Regions from separate parts of the Priestia sp. GS2 genome, predicted to be linked through region 3. Evidence: predicted binding sites of a transcription regulator. Region 3 holds the regulator's gene; each other region holds the start of a gene.
The links. The regulator CtsR, encoded in region 3, represses protease genes until heat stress. The targets are predictions, from matches to a motif close to ATGGTCAATAAAGGTCAAACA.
Positions count from the first base shown of each region.

Region 1 (2,203 bases), 250 kb from region 3:
AATTTCTGTTCGAATGGTTGCACACGCTTCGTCTATTAGGTCAATTGCTTTATCAGGCAAAAACCGGTCAGATATGTAGCGATCTGACATAACTGCGGCTGAAACAAGAGCCCGGTCATGAATATTTACACCGTGATGGATTTCAAATCGTTCCTTTAATCCTCGAAGAATAGAAATCGTATCTTCTACTGTTGGCTCTTCAACTAATACTTGCTGAAAACGGCGCTCTAGCGCTGGATCTTTTTCAATATATTGACGGTATTCATCAAGGGTTGTTGCTCCAATGCAGTGAAGTTCACCACGAGCAAGCATTGGCTTAAGTAAATTTCCCGCATCCATGGCTCCGTCTGTACGACCAGCTCCTACAATAGTATGCAGCTCGTCAATAAATAATAAAATCTGTCCATTGCTCTTTTTTACTTCTTGTAACACAGCTTTTAGACGCTCTTCAAACTCACCGCGAAATTTTGCTCCTGCTACTAAGGCTCCCATATCTAGAGCAAACACCATTTTATCCTTTAATCCTTCGGGAACATCTTTTCGCACAATCCGCTGTGCAAGCCCTTCCACAATCGCTGTTTTCCCCACTCCAGGCTCTCCGATTAACACTGGATTATTCTTTGTTTTACGAGAAAGGATTCGAATGACGCGACGAATTTCTTGATCTCGGCCGATGACAGGGTCTACTTTTCCTTCTCTTACTTCTGCTACCAAATCACGACCATACTTGCTTAAGACTTCGTATGTCCCTTCAGGTGTTTGATTCGTAATACGTTGATTGCCACGAATTTTTTGCAGAACGTCCATTAGCTTTTGCTTCGTGATTCCGTATTGGTTAAACAGCTTTCCCAAACTAGTTTTTGAATCTTTATTAGCCCCGGCTAAAAACAGGTGCTCTACTGCCATATATTCGTCTTTTAAGTTATCTGCTTCTTCTTGAGCTTTAACAAGCAGCTGCTGTAGAGCCGACGTAATATATACTTTACCAGCTTCAACACCTGAACCAGTTACAGATGGCTTTTTAGCTAACTCTGCTTCAAGGCTTTTTATAAACTGCTCTGTTTCAATATGTAAATGATCTAAAATACGAACCGCAATGCCATCTGGCTGATGAACTAACGAGTAAAGTACGTGAAGACTATCAATTTCTTGATGACCTCGCTTAATGGCTTCAGATTGTGCACTCATAACTCCTTCCTGAAGCTTTTGCGTCATTTTATTTACATCCATTGTAATCCCTCCACCTTTGACTATTCTTGACCTTTATTTCATATTATAAAATGGTTTTTGTACGCAAGTAAAGCCATCTGCAGGAGATGGCTTTACTTGTATATTAAGGCTTTCTAATATATGTCCAATGACGATCATCATTCGACGTTTCTGGAAAACGATCTCCAGCTTGCAACTTCACTTTTTTAGGATTATTTACGTTGCTTCCCGTTTCACCAATTTCTATATAAACACCGTTATTTGGTGCTTTTTGACCTGCTGTAAAATGACGGTTTTGTCCCATTTCCCTTCCTCCTTCATTAATAAAAAATCCAGCTCTTCTCTTATACTATGCCCCCTGTTTTTCATTTCATAATCAGGATATGAACTAGGAAAACATTAGAAAAAGTGTTTACATTTAAAGGAATTTCTCTTTTTACTTCACAGTGAAGCAAAGTTTTTTTATACTGAAAGATGTACCTTTAACAAATATTTAAATTAACTATTGAAAATGTAGAAAGGATTTACGCATGGAACAATTTTATTTGCTTTTGAAGTATTTATTTTTAGGCCTTTTCCAAGGGATTACAGAACCGATTCCCGTCTCGTCTAGCGGACATATTGTACTTGCTCAACATTTATTTGGTTTAAATATTGAAGGCCTCAGTTTCGAAATTTTAGTAAATACAGCTTCTTTGATTGCAGTACTTATTATTTATCGTGAAGATATTCTTCGACTTATTGTAAATGGTCTTAAGTTCTTAAAAACAAAGGATCAAGACGCAAAATCTGATTTTCAATTTATCATTTACTTAATCATCGGAACAATTCCGGCCGGTATTATTGGAGTACTTTTTGGTGATGTGATTGAAGCAAATCTAAAATCGTTGAAAGTACTTGGTTTTGCTTTAATTGCTACGGGTATTGCCCTTTGGATTATTCGTAACCTTCGAGGACGAAAAAATGACGCAGCGCTTTCTGTAAAAGACGCTAT
Region 1 is NZ_JAZGJX010000001.1:3,079,724-3,081,926, forward strand. Features, by position in the region: gene clpB (ATP-dependent chaperone ClpB) at 1-1,230, opposite strand, end outside; gene V2145_RS15635 (YjzC family protein) at 1,334-1,513, opposite strand; gene V2145_RS15640 (undecaprenyl-diphosphate phosphatase) at 1,740-2,203, shown strand, end outside.
Region 1: clpB (ATP-dependent chaperone ClpB) is a predicted target of CtsR. The motif match lies at 1,244-1,264, and genes of this name have one in related genera.

Region 2 (2,203 bases), 190 kb from region 3:
CTGCGATTCGGCAGGTAGAAAATATTCGTTATATTCAAGAGACGGTGGGGCTTGAAGTACTGCCTGAAAAGCTTCGAGAAATTGCGCGCTTACGAGTAGAATATCAAGATGTAACGTTAAAAGAGCTAGGGGAAATGGTATCTGGCGGGCAAATTAGCAAATCTGGAATTAATCATCGTCTACGCAAGATTGATGAAATTGCTGATAAACTGCGTGCTGGACAACCGGTTACGTAAAGCAAGGGACATGGGAGGGAAACGTAGTGGAAAAACAAGTAGAAATCAAATTGAGAACAGGCTTACAAGCAAGAGTGGCAGCCATGTTTGTTCAAGAGGCTAATCGTTTTACATCGGACGTATTTTTAAAGAAAGATGAAAAAGTAGTAAATGCTAAGAGTATTATGGGGTTGATGAGCTTAGCACTAAACCGTGGCACCGTTATTACGTTAATTGCTGAAGGTAGCGATGAAGAGGAAGCAGTTGAAGCTCTTTGTGCTTACGTAGAAAATGATGCATAAAAAAACCGTCCCTACTCGGGGACGGTTTTTCCTATTACTTCGGATCATTTGTTAAAATTTTATCAATTAATCCGTATTCAAGAGCACGTTCAGCAGTCATAAAGTTATCGCGATCTGTATCACGTTGAAGAACTTCTAATGGTTGACCAGTGCGCTCAGCTAAAATGTGATTTAATTTCTCACGTAAGAAAAGAATACGTTTAGCAGCAATTTCAATTTCTGTTGCTTGACCTTGCGCTCCACCTAAAGGTTGGTGAATCATTACTTCACTATTTGGTAATGCAAAACGTTTGCCTTTTTCACCTGCAGCAAGTAAGAAAGCACCCATTGAAGCAGCCATTCCGATACAAATTGTTGATACTTTTGGCTTGATAAATTGCATTGTATCGTAAATCGCCATACCTGCTGTAATTGATCCACCAGGACTGTTAATGTAAAGTGAAATATCTTTTTCTGGGTCTTCTGCTGCTAAGAATAGAAGCTGTGATACAATTGAGTTTGCAACGTTATCATCAATTGCACTTCCAAGCATAATGATACGGTCTTTTAACAGACGTGAATAAATGTCGTATGCACGCTCGCCGCGGTTTGTTTGTTCAATAACTGTAGGAATTAGATTCATATAAAATTCCTCCTTAACAAGAATAATTTGTTATGTACCTTATAATACATGTAAGGTCAATAAAGGTCAAACAAAAGAACTGTTCTTTACACATATTCGCTTTATCTCGTATGTATTCCTCTTCTGTACTCTATAAATTTTTCCCGATTGCTCTAAAAATAAACGTTGTATACTTGAAAAGATTGGTTTTCTTTCCTATAATAAAAGCAGTCATCATAGGAATAATGATTTATTTTATGCCCTCGTAGTGTAGTGGATAGCACAAGAGATTCCGGTTCTCTTAGGGTGGGTTCGAATCCTGTCGAGGGCGTCTTAAAGCGTTGCAAACTTGCAACGCTTTTTTGTTTGTTCTGTAAAAACTGTATATTTTATATGTGGATAGACCTAATAATTCCTAAGTTAATTCGTTTGTCACGGTTGCCAATTTTGGCAGAATACTATAAAACAAGTATATAAGGAAAAGTAAAACTAAGGAGGAAAAATTGTGAAATCCCTTAACAAGTTTTTTATTGTCAGTGCATCTCTTGCGTTGTTGCTTTCCGCATGTGGTTCGAATGAAGAAGCATCAACACAAGAAAAGTCTCAGCAAGTTCAACAAGAAGATGAAGCATCAGTGTCAGAGGAGCAGTCTGACAGTAAAGATTCTCAGGCGAATAAAGAGCCAGAAGAGACTGAAAGTAATGACGTGGAGTCAAAAGGCGAAGTAACACCAGATAAAGAAGAGCCAGTAGTCGAAGAGAAAACAAATGAGAATGTAAAAGAAAAGCCTTCCAACGAAAAGTCTTCAACCGAGTCACCTGAAGATAAGGAACAAACAGAAGTAACGAAAGAAGAGCAAGAAGCAAAGCCAGCAGAAGAACAAAAGGATGCTGTATCAAATGAAAAGCCAAAAGAAGAGCAACCGGTAGAAAATCCTGAAGTTCAAGACAAAGAATTAGTTCAAAGTGATAATCAAGAGTATGCAATTAAAGTACTGGAAGGCTACGAACTAGCTGGAGAAGAGCCTGGTCGTGATACGGTAATGTATAAAGAAGATGGCTCTCAATTTATGCGTATTGAACTTT
Region 2 is NZ_JAZGJX010000001.1:3,529,153-3,531,355, reverse strand. Features, by position in the region: gene whiA (DNA-binding protein WhiA) at 1-236, shown strand, start outside; gene V2145_RS18100 (HPr family phosphocarrier protein) at 263-517, shown strand; gene clpP (ATP-dependent Clp endopeptidase proteolytic subunit ClpP) at 552-1,139, opposite strand; tRNA gene V2145_RS18090 (tRNA-Arg) at 1,378-1,449, shown strand; gene V2145_RS18085 (hypothetical protein) at 1,624-2,203, shown strand, end outside.
Region 2: clpP (ATP-dependent Clp endopeptidase proteolytic subunit ClpP) is a predicted target of CtsR. The motif match lies at 1,192-1,212, and genes of this name have one in related genera.

Region 3 (2,203 bases):
TAGATTCAGCTAATTGAGGGCTAATTAAATGCTTCTCTACTAATACTCGTTTCTCTAGTGACTTTAATTCACTCATTTTTAAAGAAGATAACTCAAAATCTTCCGCTTTTCTTATTTCTTCAAATACTTGATCAAAATCGTTTACAATTTCATCAGCTTTTTCTTTTGCTAACATTGTAGGAAAAAGAAAATTTGTTAAGTTTCTAGCTAGACGAATTCTGCTGCTTAGTACAATATCAGAGTCCGGTGCTTCTTGTTTCATCCAAGAGCTTACGGGATTTGTGAAGAATAGTTCAGACATTCGGCTATGTCTCCTTTCCCGTAGATTCATTAATTTTTTTCTCTAATAGGCGGATTTCATCTCGAAGCTCTGCAGCCTTTTCGAATTCCTCTTTTTCAATATACTCCTTTAAATTCAATCTCAGAGCCTGTAATTCCTTTTTTAAATGAAGATTACTTCCAATTCTCTTTGGAATTTTACCATGATGTAAATAATTCCCCCCATGTAACCTCTTTAAAAACGGAACAAGTGGTTGTTCAAAAGTTTCATAACAATTCGAACAGCCAAAACGACCTACCTTAGAAAATTGATGATACGTCATTCCGCATGTAGGGCAACGTAGTGGTTCTTTTTTAATTGTATTCGGACCTGTAGCAGAAGGTTCAAAATTTAATAGTCCTGCTAATAGACTATTAATTGAAAAGCCTTGCTGAGATGATATAGAAAATACATCTCCACTCTCTGCAGCGCATTGTTCGCAAAGGTGTACTTCTGTCTTATTCCCATTCACTACATTTGTAAAGTGAAGTGTTGCAGGTCGAATCTCACATTGCTGACAAATCATGCAATCATCTCTCCCTGTCTACATAAAATCAATTCAATTAGCGATACCTCAATGAATTTAACATAGCTTTTAGTAACTTGGCTCGAAGTTCATCACGATATGGTAGCTCAAGATCAATAACGGATCGATGAATTACGCTAAGCATTATCTTAGCTTCTCGCTCTGTAATGACCTTTTCTCCAACTAACCTGAAAATGACGCTTTCAGCATAGGACTGTGAAATTTGTGATTCGATAAGATCAATGACTTGTTGAAATAAATGAGAAGCATTATGAGTTCGGACTTTAGCAATTCTAATAAAGCCGCCTCCACCTCTTTTACTCTCAACCACATAACCTCTTTCAATTGTAAAGCGAGTATTAATAACGTAGTTGATTTGAGACGGAACACATTGAAACTTATCGGCGATTTCGCTACGTTTAATCTCCACAATTTCTCTGTCACTTAATTCAAGCACTTCTTTTAAATACTGTTCAATGATGTCAGAGATATTTGGCACATTGCACCCTCCTTCTGACTTTGACTATATTTGACCTTATTAAGTTAAATATAAAAGGAAATGAAAGAAATTTCAACTATGTAGTTTGATAAGTTTTGTCTTACTTTTATGGTTTCCACTAAAATAGGGTTCAAAACGTAATTTATTGAAATTAATGAGAAATAAAAAAAGGATTAGCTATAAGCTAATCCTTTTAAATGTGCCTGGCAACGTCCTACTCTCACAGGGACAAAGTCCCAACTACCATCGGCGCTAGAGAACTTAACTTCCGTGTTCGGCATGGGAACGGGTGTGACCTCTCTGCTATCGCCACCAGACATGAATTGAGATTATTCTCTCAAAACTAGATAACATTTTGCTGAGTACTAAGTTTACTGTCTAGCTACGGCTCCTAATTGTTCGGTCGTTTCACTTCTGTTATTGAAACCAAAAAGCGGTTTCCCTATCAGAAGCTCCAACGCCTTTCACAATTGAACAGTCGCCTTCGCTTTTCTAATTTGGTTAAGTCCTCGATCGATTAGTATCAGTCAGCTACACACGTCGCCGTGCTTCCACCTCTGACCTATCAACCTGATCATCTTTCAGGGATCTTACTAGCTTGCGCTATGGGAAATCTCATCTTGAGGGGGGCTTCATGCTTAGATGCTTTCAGCACTTATCCCGTCCACACATAGCTACCCAGCGATGCCTTTGGCAAGACAACTGGTACACCAGCGGTGTGTCCATCCCGGTCCTCTCGTACTAAGGACAGCTCCTCTCAAATTTCCTACGCCCACGACGGATAGGGACCGAACTGTCTCACGACGTTCTGAACCCAGCTCGCGTACCGCTTTAATGGGCGAACAGCCCAACCCTTGGG
Region 3 is NZ_JAZGJX010000001.1:3,334,309-3,336,511, forward strand. Features, by position in the region: gene V2145_RS17000 (protein arginine kinase) at 1-301, opposite strand, end outside; gene V2145_RS17005 (UvrB/UvrC motif-containing protein) at 306-845, opposite strand; gene V2145_RS17010 (CtsR family transcriptional regulator) at 883-1,344, opposite strand; rRNA gene rrf (5S ribosomal RNA) at 1,546-1,661, opposite strand; rRNA gene V2145_RS17020 (23S ribosomal RNA) at 1,842-2,203, opposite strand, start outside.